Regions from separate parts of the Saccharopolyspora karakumensis genome, predicted to be linked through region 1. Evidence: riboswitches for the same ligand, from Rfam matches in the RefSeq annotation. Region 1 holds a riboswitch; each other region holds the start of a gene.

What was found. Region 1 has a riboswitch for cobalamin ahead of metE (5-methyltetrahydropteroyltriglutamate--homocysteine S-methyltransferase). Riboswitches for the same ligand answer to the same signal wherever they lie in the genome.
Region 2: another riboswitch for cobalamin. It lies ahead of E1202_RS30210 (HoxN/HupN/NixA family nickel/cobalt transporter); the one in region 1 lies ahead of metE (5-methyltetrahydropteroyltriglutamate--homocysteine S-methyltransferase).
Region 3: another riboswitch for cobalamin. It lies ahead of E1202_RS12725 (ABC transporter substrate-binding protein); the one in region 1 lies ahead of metE (5-methyltetrahydropteroyltriglutamate--homocysteine S-methyltransferase).
Region 4: another riboswitch for cobalamin. It lies ahead of E1202_RS18320 (putative cobaltochelatase); the one in region 1 lies ahead of metE (5-methyltetrahydropteroyltriglutamate--homocysteine S-methyltransferase).

What each region holds. Positions count from the first base shown of each region.
Region 1 is NZ_SMLA01000027.1:27,389-31,870, reverse strand. Features, by position in the region: gene E1202_RS18045 (ribonucleotide-diphosphate reductase subunit beta) at 1-663, shown strand, start outside; gene metE (5-methyltetrahydropteroyltriglutamate--homocysteine S-methyltransferase) at 740-3,010, opposite strand; cobalamin riboswitch at 3,141-3,369, opposite strand; gene E1202_RS18035 (VOC family protein) at 3,474-4,241, opposite strand; gene E1202_RS18030 (helix-turn-helix domain-containing protein) at 4,345-4,482, opposite strand, start outside.
Region 2 is NZ_SMLA01000092.1:4,291-8,772, forward strand. Features, by position in the region: gene cobA (uroporphyrinogen-III C-methyltransferase) at 1-531, opposite strand, end outside; gene E1202_RS30200 (sirohydrochlorin chelatase) at 512-1,417, opposite strand; gene E1202_RS30205 (precorrin-8X methylmutase) at 1,414-2,025, opposite strand; gene E1202_RS30210 (HoxN/HupN/NixA family nickel/cobalt transporter) at 2,041-3,093, opposite strand; cobalamin riboswitch at 3,173-3,297, opposite strand; gene E1202_RS30215 (DUF1876 domain-containing protein) at 3,481-3,750, shown strand; gene E1202_RS30220 (LysR substrate-binding domain-containing protein) at 3,817-4,482, opposite strand, start outside.
Region 3 is NZ_SMLA01000014.1:109,921-114,402, forward strand. Features, by position in the region: gene E1202_RS32160 (hypothetical protein) at 1-66, shown strand, start outside; gene E1202_RS12715 (iron-siderophore ABC transporter substrate-binding protein) at 91-1,089, opposite strand; gene E1202_RS12720 (SDR family NAD(P)-dependent oxidoreductase) at 1,310-2,080, shown strand; cobalamin riboswitch at 2,233-2,414, shown strand; gene E1202_RS12725 (ABC transporter substrate-binding protein) at 2,480-3,469, shown strand; gene E1202_RS12730 (FecCD family ABC transporter permease) at 3,466-4,482, shown strand, end outside.
Region 4 is NZ_SMLA01000028.1:10,943-15,424, reverse strand. Features, by position in the region: gene E1202_RS18340 (MFS transporter) at 1-716, shown strand, start outside; gene E1202_RS18335 (LysE family translocator) at 630-1,256, opposite strand; gene E1202_RS18330 (S1 family peptidase) at 1,555-2,373, shown strand; gene E1202_RS18325 (GNAT family N-acetyltransferase) at 2,453-2,941, shown strand; cobalamin riboswitch at 2,992-3,164, shown strand; gene E1202_RS18320 (putative cobaltochelatase) at 3,200-4,482, shown strand, end outside.

The DNA of each region.
Region 1 (4,482 bases):
TACATCTGCGAGAGCCTGGGGCTCGACGAGGGCGAGCTGTTCAACGCCTACCGGGAGATCCCGTCGATCGCCGACAAGGACGCGTGGGCGCTGCGCTACACCCAGAACCTGGAGAACCCGGAGTTCACGACCGGCACGCCGGAGGCCGATCAGGCGTTCCTGCGCGACCTCATCGCGTTCTACGTGATCTTCGAGGGCATGTGGTTCTACACCGGGTTCGCGCAGATCCTGTCGCTGGGCAGGCGCAACAAGATGGTCGGGATCGCCGAGCAGTACCAGTACATCCTGCGCGACGAGTCGATCCACCTGAACTTCGGCATCGACTGCATCAACCAGATCAAGCTGGAGAACCCGCACCTGTGGACCGCTGAGTTCCAGCAGGAGGCGCGCACGATGCTCCGCGAGGCCTGCGAGCTGGAGAACGCCTACGGCCGGGACACCATGCCCCGCGGGATGCTCGGGCTGAACTCCGAGGTGTGCGAGCAGTACATGCGGTTCATCACCAACCGCCGCTGCGCGCAGCTCGGCCTGGAGCCGGTCTTCCCGGAGACCGACAACCCGTTCCCGTGGATGTCGGAGACGATGGATCTGAAGAAGGAGAAGAACTTCTTCGAGACCCGGGTGACGGAGTACCAGTCGGGCGCGGCGCTCACCTGGGACTGACGCACCCGGGGGCGGTTCGGGTCCGAACCGACCGGACTTCGATCACCGACGGTTCGGACCAGAACTGCCCTCCGGATCAGGGGCGGGTGCGGTGGGCTGCGTCGGTCATGTTGCGCAGCGCCGGTTCGACCTGCGGGTAGTCGCGGGTCTTGAGACCGCAGTCCGGGTTGACCCACAACCGGTCGGCCGGGACGGCCTTGAGGGCGGCCCGCAGGAGTTCCTCCATCTCCTCCTCGTCCGGCACTCGGGGTGAGTGGATGTCGTAGACGCCCGGCCCCACGCCCCGGTCGAAACCGACCTCGTTGAGGTCGGCGAGGACCTCCATGCGGGAGCGGGCAGCCTCGATGCTGGTGACGTCGGCATCGAGCGCCACGATCGCGTCGATGACGTCGCCGAACTCCGAGTAGCACAGGTGGGTGTGGATCTGGGTCGCCTCGGCGATCCCGGAGGTGGCCAGGCGGAACGACTCCACCGCCCACTCCAGGTAGGCCGGTCGCTGCTCGGCCCGCAGCGGCAGCAGCTCGCGCAGCGCGGGCTCGTCGACCTGCACCACGCGGATACCGGCGGCCTCCAGGTCGCGGACCTCGTCGCGGATGGCGAGCGCGACCTGCCGGGCGGTGTCGGCCTGCGGCTGGTCGTCGCGGACGAACGACCACGCCAGCATCGTGACGGGCCCGGTCAGCATTCCCTTGACCGGCTTGTCGGTGAGCCGCTGCGCGTGCGCCGCCCACTCGAAGGTCATCGGGTCCGGTCGCCGCACGTCGCCGAACAGGATCGGCGGCCGCACGCACCGGGAGCCGTAGGACTGCACCCACCCGTTGTCGGTGGCGGCGAAACCGTCGAGCTGCTCGGCGAAGTACTGCACCATGTCGTTGCGCTCGGGTTCGCCGTGCACCAGCACGTCCAGGCCGATGTCCTCCTGCAGCGCGATGACCCGCTCGACCTCGTCGCGCATCCGCTGCCGGTAGGTGGCCGCGTCGATGCGCCCGGCGCGCAGCGCGGCCCGCGCCTTGCGGACGTCGGTGGTCTGCGGGAACGATCCGATCGTGGTGGTCGGCAGCGGCGGCAGGCGGAGCGACTTCTGCTGCGCTTCCCGCCGCTTCGCGTAATGGGTGCGACGGGAGTCCTGGGGGCGCAGCGAGTCGAGTCGCGCGCGAACGCGGTTGTCGCGCACCCGCTCCGCCCGCACCCGGTCGGCCACCGCCGCTCGCGCCTCGATCAGCTCGGTCTCGACGACCTCGCGGCCCTCGCGCAACGCCCGTCCGAGGGTGACGACCTCGCGGACCTTCTGCGCGGCGAACGACAGCCACGGCTTGACCTGCGGATCCAGATTGGTCTCGGCCTCGACGTCGTAGGGCACGTGCAGCAGCGAGCAGGACGTGCCGATGCTCACCTCACCGGCCGAGCCGAGCAGCGTCGCCGCCGCCGTCATGCACCGGTCGAGGTCGGCGCGCCAGATGTTGCGGCCGTCGATCACCCCCGCGACCAGCGACTTGTCCCGCAATCCGGGCGTGGCGGCGACTCGGTCCGCAGTGGACGGATCGGTGACCAGGTCCAGGGCGACGCCCTCGATCGGCGCGGCGGCGAGAACGCCGAGCGCGTCACCGGGATCACCGAAGTAGCAGGCGGTGAGGATCGCGGGGCGTTCGGCGAGGTCGCCGAGGCGCCGGTAGGTGTTGCGCAGCGCCTCGAGCTCCTGCGGCGTGCGGTCGGCGGCCAGCGCGGGCTCGTCGAGCTGCACCCACCGGGCACCGGCCCGGTGGAGTTCACCGAGCAGCTGCTCGTAGGCGTCGGTGAGTTCGGCGAGCTTGTCCAGCGGGTCGAAGCCCTCTTCGGAAGGTTTGGACAGCAGCAGGAAGGTCAGCGGCCCCACCAGCACCGGCCGGGTCTCCACCCCGAGCTCGCGCGCCTGGAGGAACTGCTCGACGGCGGTGCGGTCGGTGAGCGAGAAGCGCGTGTCCGGGCCGATTTCGGGGACCAGGTAGTGGTAGTTGGTGTCGAACCACTTCGTCATCTCCAGCGGCGGCACGGCCTCGGTACCGCGGGCCATGGCGAAGTAGGTGTCCAGCGCGCCGAGCCCCAGCTCGGCGTAGCGGCGCGGAACGGCGCCGAAGGTGACGGCGGTGTCCAGGACGTGGTCGTAGTAGGAGAACGTGTTGCCCGGCACCGAGTCGAGGCCGGCTTCGGCCAGACCTCGCCAGGTGTCCTCCCGCAGCCGGCGCGCGACCTCCCGCAGGTCCGCTTCGCCGCTGCGGCCCGCCCAGTAGGACTCCAGGGCGCGCTTGAGCTCCCGGTGCGGTCCGATCCGGGGATGTCCGAGTACGGTGGATCCGATCTTGCTGGTCAACGCTCTCTCCTCGCGAGCTCGACGTGATCGGTCGAGGACTTCGCGACGGGCACGCGCCGACCAGCGGACGCACGTCGCCCGCTGATCGTCCGCCAGGCCCTCCCGCGAGACCTCGGACCAGCGCGCACCGTCGGTGCGCGCGCGGGTGGCAGGTCTTCGGACTCGCGGGCACCCGGTCTCGTCTGCAAGACCGGTCCTACTGGCCGTCGCTTCCCGGACGCGTGACGTCCAGTGCTCATGACGGCGGTCGTTCCCGCTCACCGCTGCGGGGCAGTCCCGGATTCGCACCGGGTTCCCTCTTGCCTCGTCCCATCGCGCTCAACCGCTCGACCGGACGAACCACCAGCACCCTCAGGCTAACCATCCGCGGGCACGAAACAACCCCGCGCAGCTCCCGGCGGGGTCCCCGTCTCGGCTCTGAGCTCCCGTTCGACACCCGGAGGAGATCCCGATCACGCCGTGCTCAGCCGGTCTTGGCGGCACCGATGGTGAAGGGCGTGCCGAACGGGTCCTTGATCTCGGCGATGCGGCCGTAGGCCATGTCGTAGGGCGGCTGGACCACGCCGCCCGCGCCGGCGGCGCGTCGTGCGGTGGCGTCGGCGTCGTCGACCATGAACAGCGTGCCCCAGGACGAAGCGGTGGCCGACGGGTCGCCGAAGATGCCGCCGATCTCGTGGCCGTCGGGGCGGCGCAGGAACGTGAAGTCACCTTCGCCGAGGTGCCCTTCGCTGTCCGTGCTCAAGCCGAAGACCTTCGAGTAGAACTCGCGCGCCGGCCCCGGGTCCGGGGTGACGAGATCGTTGCGCAGCAACGTGTTCGGCTCGTTGACGAGGCGGGCCCCGATGTGGCGATTGCCGTGCCAGAGCCCGAACTGCCCGCCGACCGGGTCCTTGAGGATCGCCATCCGACCCTTGTCCATCACGTCCATGGGCGGGGTGATCACCTGACCGTCGGCGGCCTCCGCCTTGGACACGGTGCCGGCGACGTCATCGGTGGCGAAGTAGACGTTCCACCAGAACTCGGTCGCTCCCGGGTCGTGGTGGGGCATGAGCGCGGCGACTTCCCTGCCCCGGAGCAGGCACATCGTGTAGCGGCCCATCTCCTCGGACCCCACGTCGAACTCCCATCCGAAGACGGCGCCGTAGAACTGCATCGCACGATCGAGGTCCGGGATCCCCAGATCGATCCACGCGGGCGTCCCGTTGGGCTGCACCGCAATCACTTCCGCCATGACTCCTCCTCCGCTTCCGGGAACTGCCACGACGGTAACCAGCAGCCCCGACAAATCGCCTACCGAGCGCGGGAGCGTCACCCCGGGTGACGCGGACGAGCTCTCAGGACTTGATCGGGGACCACGCCCGCAGCCACGTGTCGGGATTGCTGAGGTCAGGGGTGGCCGTCGCGTTGCGCACGACCGGAACGCGCATCAGCACCCCGAAGTTGTCCGGGTCGACGATCCGGTGCTTGAGCCG
Region 2 (4,482 bases), on a different contig from region 1:
CGGAGCACCGGGACCGCCGCCGATCAGCGCGACGCCGGGGGCGTGCGGCTCGGGGTGCTCGTCGACCACGCCCGCCTGCATCGCTTCCAGCAACGCGTCGCGAATTCCGGCGCTGCGGCGCGGTTTTCCGCCCGCCAGCACGCCGAGCAGCAGCCCGTCGTGCTCGGCGACGGCGGGGGTGACCGCGCTGCCCTCGGTGGCGTTGTCGGAGCGGACGCAGAACACCCGGTCGCGTTCGGCCTCGGCTCCGACGGCGGCGTTGACCTCGTCGGACGAGGTCGCCGCGACGGCGTACCAGGCGCCGTCGAGGTCGCCGTCGCGGTAGTCGCGGCGGCTCCAGGTGATCTCGCCGGAGTCGGCCAGCGCTTCCACCGCGGGCGTCGCCTGCGGGGCGATCACCTCGACGGCCGCGCCGGCGTTGATCAGCCGGGGAAGCCGCCGCTGCGCGACGGGTCCGGCACCGACCACGACCACGCGGCGACCGGCGAGGTCGAGTCCGGCGAGGTAGTGGTTATCCGTTTGAGTGGCCATGTGCGTGTCCGTGTGCGTGACCGTGCCCGGTCGGGTCGTCAGGGTGGTGGTGCGGCGTCTGCGGTGCACCCAGTTTGTCCTCGAAACCCGGCAGCAGCACCCGGTACGCGCAGGTGTCGCAGTTCATCCGGATGTCGCCGTGCAGGGCCTCGTGGTATCGCTCCACGACGAGGTCGACCAGGGCGTCGCAGTCTCCCAGGTATCCGGCGACGTGGAGCGGGAGCTCCGGTGCGGTCTGGGCCCACTCGCGCGCCTGCGTCACGACGCGCTGCGGCAGCACGCCGTCGAACAGGAAGTACGGGGCCACCACGACGCGCTTGGCCCCGAGCTTGCGAGCCCGGTCCAGCCCGCCAGGGACGTCCGGCGATGCCAGGGAGATGAACGCGGTCTCAACCGTCTCGAAACCGCAGGTCTCCTGCAAGAGGCGTGAGACCTTGCACACCTCGGCGTTGGCGTCGGGGTCGGTCGAGCCGCGGCCCACGAGAACCACTGCCGTGTCGGCCCATTCGTCGCGCGGGACCTGCTCGGCGATCCGCTCGGCGAGCAGCTCCAGCAGGATCGGGTGCGGGCCGAGCGGGCGCCCGAAGACGAAGGACGTGCCCGGGTGGCGGCGGACTTCGCGTTCCAGCGCGGCGGGGATGTCTCCCTTGCCGTGCCCGGCGGCGACCAGCACCAGCGGCACCGCGGCCATCCGGCGGTGGCCCTTGTCGGTCAGTTCGGTCCAGGCTTCGGTGACCGCGGGGGCGGACAGCTCGATGAACCCGCCCGAGCTGTCGACGCCGGCTGCAGACATCCGGGCCTTGAGCCGTTCGAGGAAGGCGTGGAACTGCGCGACGCCTCGTTCGTCCACCGTGCCGTGGCCCACGACCAGCAGCGGTTCGGTCACCGGTTACCTCCAGGTTCTGCCCAGTAGAGCAGGGCGTTGATGGCGGCGGCGGCGATCGCCGCCCCACCACGTTCGGTCAGGGTGCTCACGGCCGGTAGGCCGCTGCGCCGCAGTGCGGCCTTGCTGTCCACGGCGCCGACGAAGCCGACCGGGACTCCGACGATCAGCGCCGGTTCCAGTTCGCCGTTCTCGGCGAGCCGGAGCAGTTCGAGGAGCGCGGTGGGGGCGTTGCCGACGGCCCACACCGCGCCGCGCGGGTGTTCGGCCGCCGCGAGCCGCATCCCGGCCGCGGAGCGGGTGAGCCCTTCGGCGGCGGCGAGCTCGGTGACGCCCGGGAAGTCCAGGCCGATGCCGACCTCGCGGGCGGTGATGCCGGAGGCGACCATGCGCACGTCGGTGATCAGCGGCGCACCCGCGAGCAGGGCGTCGCGGCCTTGCCGCAGCGCGGCTTCGTCCGCGACGACCTCGCCGGTCCAGCTGGGGTCGGCGGTGGTGTGCACGACGCGTTCGACGACCTCCCGGGTCAGCGGTTCGAACCGGTCGAAGTCGGCTCGTGACCGCATGATCCGGTAGGACTCGGTCTCGATCGGGTGGACTGTGCGCCTCATGGTCGTTCCTGTTTCCTATGCGATTTCCGCGCTTTTGCGGGCGGTGAACCGCCACCACGCCGCCGCACCGCCCCAGACCAGCAGGAACAGGCCCAGGGTCAGGTATCCGAGCAGCTCGAACTGGTCCGCGATCGCGGCGACCCCGCCGAGGAAGTCCAGGCCGGATTCGGCCAGGACTCCGCAGAGCACGACGAAGGCGACCAGCGCGGCGAGCCCCACGGTCAGCGCGGTGGTGGTGACGTTGACCCACAGCCGCCGCAGCGGCCGGGCCAGGGACCAGGTGTAGGCGCGGGACATCAGGATTCCGTCCACGCTGTCCACTGTGCACATTCCGGCGGCGAACAGCAGCGGCAGGCTCAGCACGGCGATGGCCGACAGGTTCGCGCCGGGGGTGACCATCGCCAGGACGGTGATCTCGGTCGCGGTCTGCATGCCGAGGCCGAACAGCAGGCCGATGCCGAACAGGTGCCAGGACCGGGCCACGCCCTGCATCCGGCCGCGCAGCAGGCGTGCGAGCAGGCCGCGGCGCCCGAGGACGATCTCGACCTCGGCTTCGTCGATGGCGCCGCTGCGGGCGCGGCGCAGCAGCCGCCACGCGTCGCGCAGCACGAGCGCGTTGAGCACGGCGAGGGCGGTCAGCACGGCGACCACGATCAGGTCGACGGCGGTGGCCATGCGCACGCCGGTCTGCTCGGCCCACTGCTGGGCGGCGGGTCCGGCGATGAACGCGACCGCGCAGGCCAGCAGCATGACGACGCTGGCGTGGCCGAGGGCGAACCACATGCCGGTGGACACCGGACGCCTGCCGCGCTGCATCAGCAGCCGGGTGGCGTCGTCGATGACGGCGACGTGGTCGGCGTCGAAGCCGTGCCGCAGGCCGAGCAGGTACGCGGTGGTGCCGGCCGCGGCGAGGCCTCCGGCGGCGCTGAACGCCTGCTCGTGCAGCAGGTAGGCACCCCATCCCGCGAGGTGCAGTGCTCCGATCGCGGCCAGCAGGACCGCTGACTTCCGGCGCTCGCGCGCGCCCCAACCGGTGGTGTGCCGGCTCACTTCGGCATCCCGACTCATGGGATATCCGACCTCCTGGGTTCTCCCGCCCGGGGTTCGGTGGCCGCGCGCCGCGGGTTCGCGGCACGGGGCCGGCGCGCAGTGTCCTGACTCCCGGATCGACGTGGTTCCCCCGCCTTCCAGCTGGTGACAGCCGTGGCGATGGGTGGGGACCACTCCCCGGTCACAGTGGCGGGACCGTCCCGGATTCGCACCGGGTTCCTGCACTGTCGGCGACGGTCATCCTTGCCTGATCTACGGTCCGAGGTCAAACCTGGTGAAATCGATCACGTTGCGTGATCTGCGGGCTCGTCCTGTCGGCTGATGCCGCTTTCAACCGGCGCAATCGGGGGTACCCGGTCGGGTGAGCACAGTGCTCCGGCTCGATGCTGCGTCAAGGAGGCCACCATGAACGAGACGCACTCGATCACGTTGAACCTGCAGGTCGTGGAGGCAGGGGCGAAGACGACCGCGGACGTCGGGTTCACCACTCCCGCCGGGCAAGCGCTGCACGGCCACGGCACGGCCCGCAGGCACCCCGACGACCCCGAGGTACCGCAGATCGGCGACGAGATCGCCATCGCCCGAGCCCTCTTCGAACTCGCCCACAAGCTCCTGGACAACGCCTCCAGCGACATCGGAGACCGACTCCACAGGCGCGTCCACCTGCCCGCCTGATCAGCGGGAGACCTCGACCACCGGAGGTGGCGATCCCAGCGGGCAGTCCGGGTCCGCCCGGACTGCTCACGCGACCTCCGCGAGGACGTCGCGGACGACGTGCGCGGCGACTTCGGCGACGTCCACGGGCAGGCCCGGCCTGGCGCGCACCCGGAGTTGAACGGGGTCCAGGCGCGGCAGGTCGCGGCGCTCGATCAGCCCGACCGGCCGGGTCTTGGTCGAGGGCAGCAGCGTCACGCCGAGGCCGGCGCGCGTCGCGGCGAGCACGCCGGAGAGGTCGGCCGCTTCGCAGACCAGGTCCGGTCCCCTGCCGAGGGCGTCCATCGCCTCGATCGCGTGCCTGCGCAGCGTGCAGGGCTGGTCGAACACGACCATCGGCAGCGGCCGGTCCTCGGGGGGCGGCTGCCAGTCCGGGGCGGAGAACCACTCCAGCCGGAAACGACCTGCGTCGATGCTGCGGGAGCAGACGGTGTCGTCGATGAGCAGCGCGATGTCGATGCTGCCGCGGTCGACCGAGTCGGCGAGCCGCGCCGTGCGGTCCAGCCGGAAGCGGATCTCGCGGTCCGGGAACGCCGTGCGCATCCCCGAGGCCAGCTCGGGCAGCAGCCGGTCGGCGGCGTGCTCGGTGGAGCCGAACACCAGCGTGCCGCGCCCTTCGGCGCCGAGCCGGCGCACCGCCTCGTCGTGGACGTCGAGGATGCGGCGGGCCTCGGCGAGCAGGAGCTCGCCGTC
Region 3 (4,482 bases), on a different contig from region 1:
TGTGCTGCGGAGGTGACCTGCTCGGCCTCACTCGGGTCCCACGAGGGCACGGAATCGTTCTCCTGATCAGTGGTGCGCGTCGGCGCGGGCTCAGCCCGCCTGGGCCTCCGCGATCAACGGCACGACCTCGTCCACCGCGTAGGACATGCCCGCGGCGGTGCCCGCCGAGAACGCCTGCACGGCCTGGTCGTCGTGCAGCACGACGGCGCGGTGCTCGCGGACCGACTGCAGCGACTGGAACATCTGGTCCTCGTCGACCTCCGCGGCGGACAGGCCGATCGGGAACATCACGGTCAGATCGGCGTTGAACAGGTCCATGCGCTCGGGCGAGACGCTGACGAAGAAGTTGTCCCCGGCCATCGCCTGCACGGCCGGCGACTGGCGGAATCCCAGCCGTTCCATGAACTCCAGGCGCGAACCGCCGTTGACGTAGGCGCCGTAGGAGCCGACCATCTTCGCGCCGACGGCCACGGTCTTGCCCGCGAACTGCGGGTGCGCGGCGGCGGCCTGCTGGAACTTCGCCTCCAGGTCGGCCTTCTGCTGCGCGGCTTCGGCGGACTTGCCCAGCGCCTTGCCGACCATGTCCAGCTGCTGGTCCCAGGTGGTCAGGTAGCTCTCGCCGCCCGGCGGGATGCTCACCACCGGAACGCCGAGCCGGTTGAGCAGGTTGTAGCGCTCCTTGTCGCCGCTGGCGCGGGTGTCGAGGACCAGGTCGGGCTGGAGCGCCGCGACGGCCTCCATGTCGACCTCCATGGTGCCGAGCATCTTCGGCGGCGTGGCGTAGCGCTTGTCGGCGGGGATCCACGGCGGGACGCCGTCGCCGCCCACCGGCAGCCAGTCGGCGGCGCCGACGGGCTGCACCCCGAGGCTCAGCGCGGTTTCGGCGTCGCCCCAGCCCAGCGCGACGACCCGCTGGGGACGCTCCGGAACGGTGACGTCACCGAACGCGGTCTCGATGGTGACCGGGAACTGGCCGTCCGCCGATCCGGCGGCAGGCGCGTCGTTCTCGGGACCGGCCGCGCCGCAGCCGGCCAGGGCGATTCCCAGCAGGACTGCCATGATCAGCCCCAGGGTCCGCATCCAGCGCATTTCCACACCTCGCAGTGAGTTAAGTGCGCCTAACCTAACTAACGCTCCGTGTGGAGTCCAGCCCGAGATCTACCCGCTGTGACCGACGTTCGTCACATTCGTCCACACCGGACGATCGACTGCTCACCCTCGGTTCATGAGCAACTTCCGGCCCGGTCGTGCGTTGAGCCTCACGAAGGCCCGGTCGGGGCGTTCGAGGGTGCGGAAGGACGCGATCGCGATGGACAGGCTCAACGGCAAGCGCGTGCTCGTGACAGGTGGAGCGTCGGGGATCGGGCAGGCCAGCGTGCTGCGCCTGCTCGACGAGGGGGCCAGGGTGCTGACCACCGACATCGACGAGGCCGGACTGAAGGAGACCTCGCGGCGCGCGGCCGACGCCGGCACCTGCGACCGACTGGGCACCCTGCCCCTGGACATCTCCCAGGAGGACGCCGTCGACGCGACGGTGCCGGCCGCGGCCGAGCAGCTGGGCGGGTTGGACGTGCTGGTCAACGCGGCGGGAATGCTGCGCAGCGCGCACACGCACGAGTGCTCGCTGGAGCTGTGGAACCGGATCCTCGCGGTCAACCTCACGGGCACCTTCCTGGTCACCCGCGCCGCGTTGCCCGCGCTGCTGGAGGCCGGAGGCGGGGTGGTGATCAACTTCAGCTCGACCTCGGCCAACTTCGCCCACCCGTACATGGCCGCCTACGCCGCGAGCAAGGGCGGCATCCAGTCGTTCACCCACAGCATCGCCCTGGAGTACGCCAAGCAGGGCCTGCGCGCCGTCTCGCTGGTGCCCGGCGCGATTCGCAGCGGCATCACCGAGACCACCGCGGACGGGCTGCCCGCCGACACCGACTGGGACCTGTTCACCAAGCTCTCCCCCGCCCTCGGCAGCGGATTCGCACCGCCGGAGCACGTGGCCGGGGTGGTCGCGATGCTCGCCTCCGACGACGGCGCCTTCATCACCGGCACCGAGATCCGCGTCGACGGCGGCACGCACCAGTAGTCCACAGTGGATCCTTCTTGACCCGGATCTTTCCGGAGCGAACCGGGCCTCCGCACAGCGTCATCACTGGTCACCGGCGATGCCACCCCGCAGCACGCGACGTCGAGGCGATCCGGCGCAACGGCCGCCGGATCGACGTCACCCCGGCCGGTTAGACTCGATCGCGAGCCGGTCGCGCCACGTGTGGCCGATGGGAATCCGGTCGGAAGCCGGAGCTGACGCGCAGCGGTAGGGGTGACGGGCGAGCCCGAGCCACTGGATCGCACTCGATCCGGGAAGGCGGCTCGCCCGGTGGAGCCCGAGCCCGAAGACCTGCCGGCTCCCCGGATCCGCACCCGGCTCCGGGAATCGGCCGACCAGGTCTCGCGCATGGGCCTGGGGTGAGGATTTCCGCACAACGTGTTCTTACGCTGGACGCGCACGGGCTTGATGCTGCTCTGCGCCACCGCACTCGCCGCCTGCAACGCACCCGCGACGGAGTCGGCTCCGCCTCGGGTGTCGCTGCCCAACTGCGACGGGCACGTCTCGGTGTCCGAACCACCGCGCCGCGCCGTGAGCCTCAACCAGTCGACCACCGAGATCATGCTGGCGCTGGGCCTGGCGGACCGGATGGTGGGCACCGCGACCTGGACCGATCCGGTCGATCCGGCGCTGGCCGCCGAGAACGCCCGGGTACCGCGGCTTTCCGACAACAACCCGTCGTTCGAATCGGTGCTGGCCGCCGAGCCCGACGTGGTGCTGGGCGCCTACCAGGCGGTGTTCACCGACGAGGGCGTGGCCTCGCGGGAGCGCTTCGCCGAGCTGGGGGTCCCCACCTACCTCTCGCCCTCCAACTGCTTTCCCGAGGAGGCGCCGCTCGCCGAGCCGGTCGAGCTCGACGACATCTACCGGGAGGTGCAGGAGATCGCCACGATCTTCGACGTCCCGCAGCGCGGCGAGGCGCTGGTGGCGCAGCTGCGGCAGCGGGTGGCCGACGCCCAGCGCAAGGCCGTTCCCCACCGGGACACCTCGGTGCTGTTCTGGTTCGCCCGCACCGAATCCCCTTACGTGGCGGGCTCGACCGGCGCGCCGGCGATCATGACCCGCACCCTCGGGGTGCGCAACGCCTACGACGACGTGCGCTCGATGTGGCCGCAGGTGTCGTGGGAGGACGTGCTCGCCCGCGACCCCGACCTGCTGGTGCTCGGCGACCTCACCCGCGACGGCGAAGGCGATTCCCTCGCCGCCAAGCAGGAATTCCTGCGCACCGACCCCGCGATGTCACGGCTGCCCGCCGTGGGCGAGGGCCGGTGGATGAGCATGACCGGCACCGAGATGAACATCAGCATGCGCACGATCACCGGCATCGAGCGGCTCGCCGACAGGTTGGCCGAGCTGGAGCGGCGGTGAGGACCGGACGCCTGCCCTCCTCGCTGATCGTGCTGGCCGGGATTCCGCTGCTGCTGCTGTCGATCGCCGTGGCGGTCACGCTCGGCCCGGCTCCCCTGTCGGTGACCGACGTGGCCGGGGTGGTGGGCGCGCGGCTGGGCCTGGGCGACACCGACGTGTCGCGGATCGGGCAGGGCATCGTCTGGCAGCTGCGGCTGCCGCGCGCGGTGCTCGCGGCGATCTGCGGCGCCGGGCTCGGGGTGTGCGGCGCGGTGTTGCAGTCGCTGCTGCGCAACCCGCTCGCCGACCCTTTCCTGCTGGGCGTGTCGGCGGGCGCCTCGACCGGCGCGGTGCTGGTGGTGATCCTCGGGCTGGGCGCGGGCGCGATCGGGTTGACCGCGGGTGCCTTCGCCGGTGCGCTGGTCGCGTTCGCGCTGGTGATGACCTTGGGCGCGGTGGCCGGTGGCACCACGACGCACCTGGTGCTCGCCGGTGTCGCCGGGACGCAGCTGTTCTCGGCCCTGACCTCGTTCGTCGTGATCACCTCGGCGGACGCCGAGCAGACCCGGGGCGTGCTGTTCTGGCTGCTCGGTTCGCTCTCGGGCGCCCGCTGGAACGACGTGGCGGTCTCGGGCGCGGTGTGCGCGGTCTGCCTTCTGCTGTGCCTGTCGCGGGCCGGGGCGCTGGACGCCTTCGCGCTGGGGCACGACACGGCCGCGGCGCTGGGCGTGCACGTCACGCGACTGCGGGTCGTGCTGCTGGTGGCCACCGCGCTGCTGACCGCCACGCTCGTCGCGGCGGCCGGGGCGATCGGGTTCGTCGGCCTGGTCCTGCCGCAGGCCGCGCGGCTGCTGGTGGGACCGCGGCACCGCGCGCTGCTGCCGGTCACGGCCGTGCTGGGCGCGATCCTGCTGGTGTGGGTGGACGTCCTGGCCACGACCGTCGCCGCCCCGCAGGAGGTTCCGGTGGGCGTCATGACCGCGCTGGTGGGCGTTCCGGCCTTCGCCGCCCTGCTGGCGCGGCGCGGCCGAACC
Region 4 (4,482 bases), on a different contig from region 1:
TTCCGCACCTGGTCCTGTGCGCGGTGACGCTGCCGCTGGCGCTGCGCTGCCCGGAGACGCGCGTCGAGCCCGCGGCCGGGGCGCCGCGCGGCAGGGGAGCGCGCGATCCGCGGTTCCTGCGCCGAGTGGCGCCGGTGGCGCCGTGGATCTTCCTGTGCCCCACCGTCGGCTTCGCCGTGCTCCCCGCGCAGGTCACCGTCCACGCGCCCGGCTACGAGGTGCTCTACGCGGGGGTGTCGACGCTGTGCGCTCCCGGTTTCGGTGCGGTCGTGCAGCCCTGGGCTCGCCGGATCGCCCGGCGCGGGGTGCGGGCGACGGCCGTGTTCGGGCTGCTGGCCATCGCTGCCGGGCTCGTGCTCGCTGCTGTCGCGGCGTGGCGGGCGCAGCCGTGGCTGGGGCTGCTCGCAGCGCTGACGCTGGGCACCGGCTACGGCTTCGTCTCGACCTACTGCCTGACGATGGTGGGCCGCATCGCGGGACCGTCCGAGCTGGCCGGGCTGAGCGCGATCATGTGGGTGCTGGCCTACCTGGGGTTCTGCACGCCGTTCGTGATCAGCCTGCTCTCGGGCGTGGTCGCGGTACCGGTGGTGCTGCTCGTGCTGGCCGGGCTGGCGCTGCTGACGTTGCTGTCAGCTCGCGACGAGACCGATCGAGATGGTCACGAAAGCCGTCGCGCTCAACGCGTCCAGCGACTTCGAGACGCGGGGGTTCTTTAGCCGGTCGGCGATCCCGGCCGCCGCCAGCACGATGGTGACCTCCCAGATCGCCGCCAGCACCAGGAACACCACACCCAGCGCGACCAGCTGGAGCGCCGGTTGCGTCGACGCGCCGACGAACTGCGGCAGGAACGCGAGGCTGAACAGCAGCATCTTCGGGTTGGTCAGGTTGCTGAGCAGGCCGCGCAGGTAGGGGTTGGCGTCGTCCGGCGGCGGAACGTCCAGCGAGCCGGATTCCCGCCTGGTCAGCCAGTACCCGCGCACGATGGTGGCCGCGAGGTAGAGCAGGTAGGCCGCGCCCACCCACTTCAGGGCCACGAGCACGCCCGGGGCTTTGGTGATCAGCGCGCCCAGCCCTGAGATGACCACCGCGACCTGCAGCGCGCTGGCGCTGTGGATTCCGGCCAGCGCCAGCAGCCCCGCCTTGCGGCCGTGGTTCAGCGACGTGCGCAGCAGCAGGAAGACGTCCACTCCCGGTGTGATGATCACGACCGCGCTCGCCAGCAGGAAGGCGGGCAACGGCGTCGGGTCCAGGAGCACGGCGAATTCCTCTCCACTTCGGCAGCACGCACTGCCGCATCGCTTGATCAGGTTCTTCTCGTCATCCGGACAGGTGAGATCGGCGGATGCCGGTGGTGGAGGTACCCCGGTTTCGCGATGCCCTGGGATGGAGGCGCGACTGTCAACGGCGACATTCGCGAAAGGATTTGCTTCCGTAGTCGAGTTTAACGAAAAACTTTCCTGGGATGCTGTGAGTTGCGACTCGTGATGTTTCGGTGTGCGGGTGATTACGGTGTGTCCGCTCCGCCGATGACCGCGACAGCTGGAGGCACCGACTTTGGGCCGCGACGAACAGGGAATCGCCGACAAGACCCGTGCGCTGCGCGCGCTCGCCATCGCCGGAGCGGTCACCGCTCTTGCGGGCGCGAGCCCCGCCGCCCACGCGTCCCCGGCGATCACCGGGGACGACCAGCCGCAGTCCCGGATCCTCGGCGGCTCGGGCAGCACCACCGACGACGCGCCCTGGGTGGTCGCGCTGACCGACCGGTACGGCAACCAGTTCTGCGGCGGCACCCTGATCCGCGCGGGCGAGGTCGTCACCGCCGCGCACTGCGCGCACGATCCGCTCACCGGGGCCGAACGCTCGCCCGAGGACGTCCGCGTGATCGCCGGGCGCACCGACCTGCGCAGCTCGCAGGGCAGCGAAGCCGAGGTCGACGACGTGTGGGTGCACCCGGGTTACGAGGACTTCACCACCGGCGACGACCTCGCCGTCCTCAAGCTCAGCGCTCCGCTGCCGCAGCGCCCGCTTCCCGTGGTCGCGCCCGGCGAGACCGCGCCGTACGAGCCGGGCACCACGGCCCGCGTCTACGGATGGGGCCGGACCAGCGAGAACGGCCCGAACTCGGACACCCTGCGCTCGGTCGAGGTGCCCGTCGCAGCCGACGACGCCTGCCGCTCGGCCTACCCGAACTACGACCCGCGCAGCATGTTCTGCGCCGGGTACCCCGAAGGCGGGCGCGACGCCTGCGCCGGCGACTCCGGTGGGCCGATCGTCGCAGGTGGGCGGCTCATCGGCGTGGTGTCCTACGGCACCGGCTGCGGTCGTCCCGGCACGCCCGGCGTCTACACCAGGCTGTCGAACTACCCGATGTGAGCGGTGGGCGAGTGGTCTGCACAACTCCCGCCGCTGGCGAGTGCGGGAAACCGGGAAGTCCTGTGATATCCAGGTAAGGGTGACCCTTCAGCCGCTCGCGACCGCCGTGCAACGCGCCTACACCGCAGACCTCGACGCCTCCGACTTCTACCGGATGCTGCGGCTGCGGGTCGACGTCTTCGTCGTCGAGCAGGAATGCCCGTACCCCGAGCTCGACGGGCGTGACCTGGAGGACTCCACCCGCCACTTCTGGGTCGACTCCGCCGACGACTACGTGCTCGGATACCTGCGGCTGCTGGAAGACCCCGACGGCACCTACCGCATCGGCCGCGTCTGCACCGCCAAGAGCGCCCGGGGTCTGGGCATCGGCCGCAAGCTGATGCGCGCCGCCGTCGCCGAGGTGCAGAACTCGCCCGCCGTGCTGTCCGCCCAGGCCTACGCCAAGGACTTCTACGCCTCCTTCGGCTTCGTCGAGGCCGGGGACGAGTACCTCGAAGACGGCATCCCGCACGTCGAGATGCGACGCGAACCCCGCCGCGCGGGTGTTGCCGCCGGTCGCCGAATGTGAGTTGTGGCGCCGGATGGTTGGGCGCTTGATCGACGTCTGGGACGATGTCGGTGAATCCGTTTGCAAGGGGTGTTGGCAGGAAGCCGGTGCGAGTCCGGCACGGTCGGCGCCACTGTGACCGGGGAGCGGACCTCCCGCGCGAGCCACCGGGGTGACCTGGGAAGGCCGGAGGGACGTGACGATCCGGGAGTCAGGACACTGCGGCCCCTTGTTCCCGACAGCGGGGCGTCCGCACCCCGAGGAAGGAACCACACCGGCATGTCCGCTGCCCCTCGCTTCCCCTTCTCCGCCGTGGTCGGCCACGACGACCTGCGGCTCGCGCTGCTGCTCAACGCGGTGCACCCGCGCATCGGCGGTGTTCTGGTGCGCGGCGAGAAGGGCACGGCCAAGTCGACCGTCGTGCGCGCCCTCGCCTCGCTGCTGCCGACGCTGGACGTCGTCGACGACTGCCGCTTCGGCTGCGATCCCGCCGCGCCCGACCCGCAGTGCCCCGACGCGCCGCACGGCCCCACCGCGACCCGGCGGCCCGCGCAGCTCGTCGAACTGCCCGTCGGCGCCACCGAGGACCGGCTCATCGGCTCGCTCGACCTCGAACGCGCCCTGACCGAGGGCGTTCGCGCCTTCCAACCCGGCCTGCTCGCCGGAGCGCACCGCGGCGTGCTCTACGTCGACGAGGTCAACCTGCTGCACGACCACCTCGTGGACCTGCTGCTCGACGCCGCCGCCATGGGTCGCGCCCACGTCGAGCGCGACGGCGTGTCCGTCTCGCACGCCGCGTCGTTCCTGCTGGTCGGCACCATGAACCCGGAGGAAGGCGAGCTCCGGCCGCAGCTGCTCGACCGCTTCGGGCTCACCGTGCAGGTCGCCGCCTCCCGCGAGGTCGGCACCCGCACCGAGGTCGTCCGCCGCCGGCTCGCCTTCGAAGCCGACCCCGCCGGGTTCGCCGCCCACTGGGCCGATGCCGACGCCGAGCTCGCCGAGCACATCCGCGCCGCCCGTGCCCGGGTCGAGGACGTCGTGCTGCCCGACTCCGAACTCCGCCGGATCTCCGCGCTGTGCGCGGCCTTCGACGTCGACGGCATGCGCGCCGACCTGGTGCTGGCGCGCACCGCCATCGCCCACGCCGCCTGGCGCGGCGCCGACGCCGTCACCGAGGAGGACGTCGAAGCCGCCGCCCGCCTGGCCCTGCCGCACCGGCGCCGCCGCGACCCGTTCGACGAACCCGGCATGGCCGAGGACCAGCTGCAGCAGGCCCTCTCCGACGCCGCCGAGCAGGCCGAGGACCAGCCGCCGGAAGACCCCGACGACGACCCCGACGGAGGGCCCGACGGCGGTCCCGGTGGCGGCGGCGAACCGCAGGACGAGCCCACCGGTCCCACCGGCGGCGGAGGCGGCGAGGAGCAGGACCAGCAGCCCGGTGGCGGCGACTCCGAACGCGCCCCCGTCGGCGCCGGGCAGTCGTTCCGCGCCCGGTTGCTGGAAGTGCCCGGACTCGGCGAAGGCGCACCCGGCCGCCGGTCCCGCGCCCGCTCCCGCAGCGG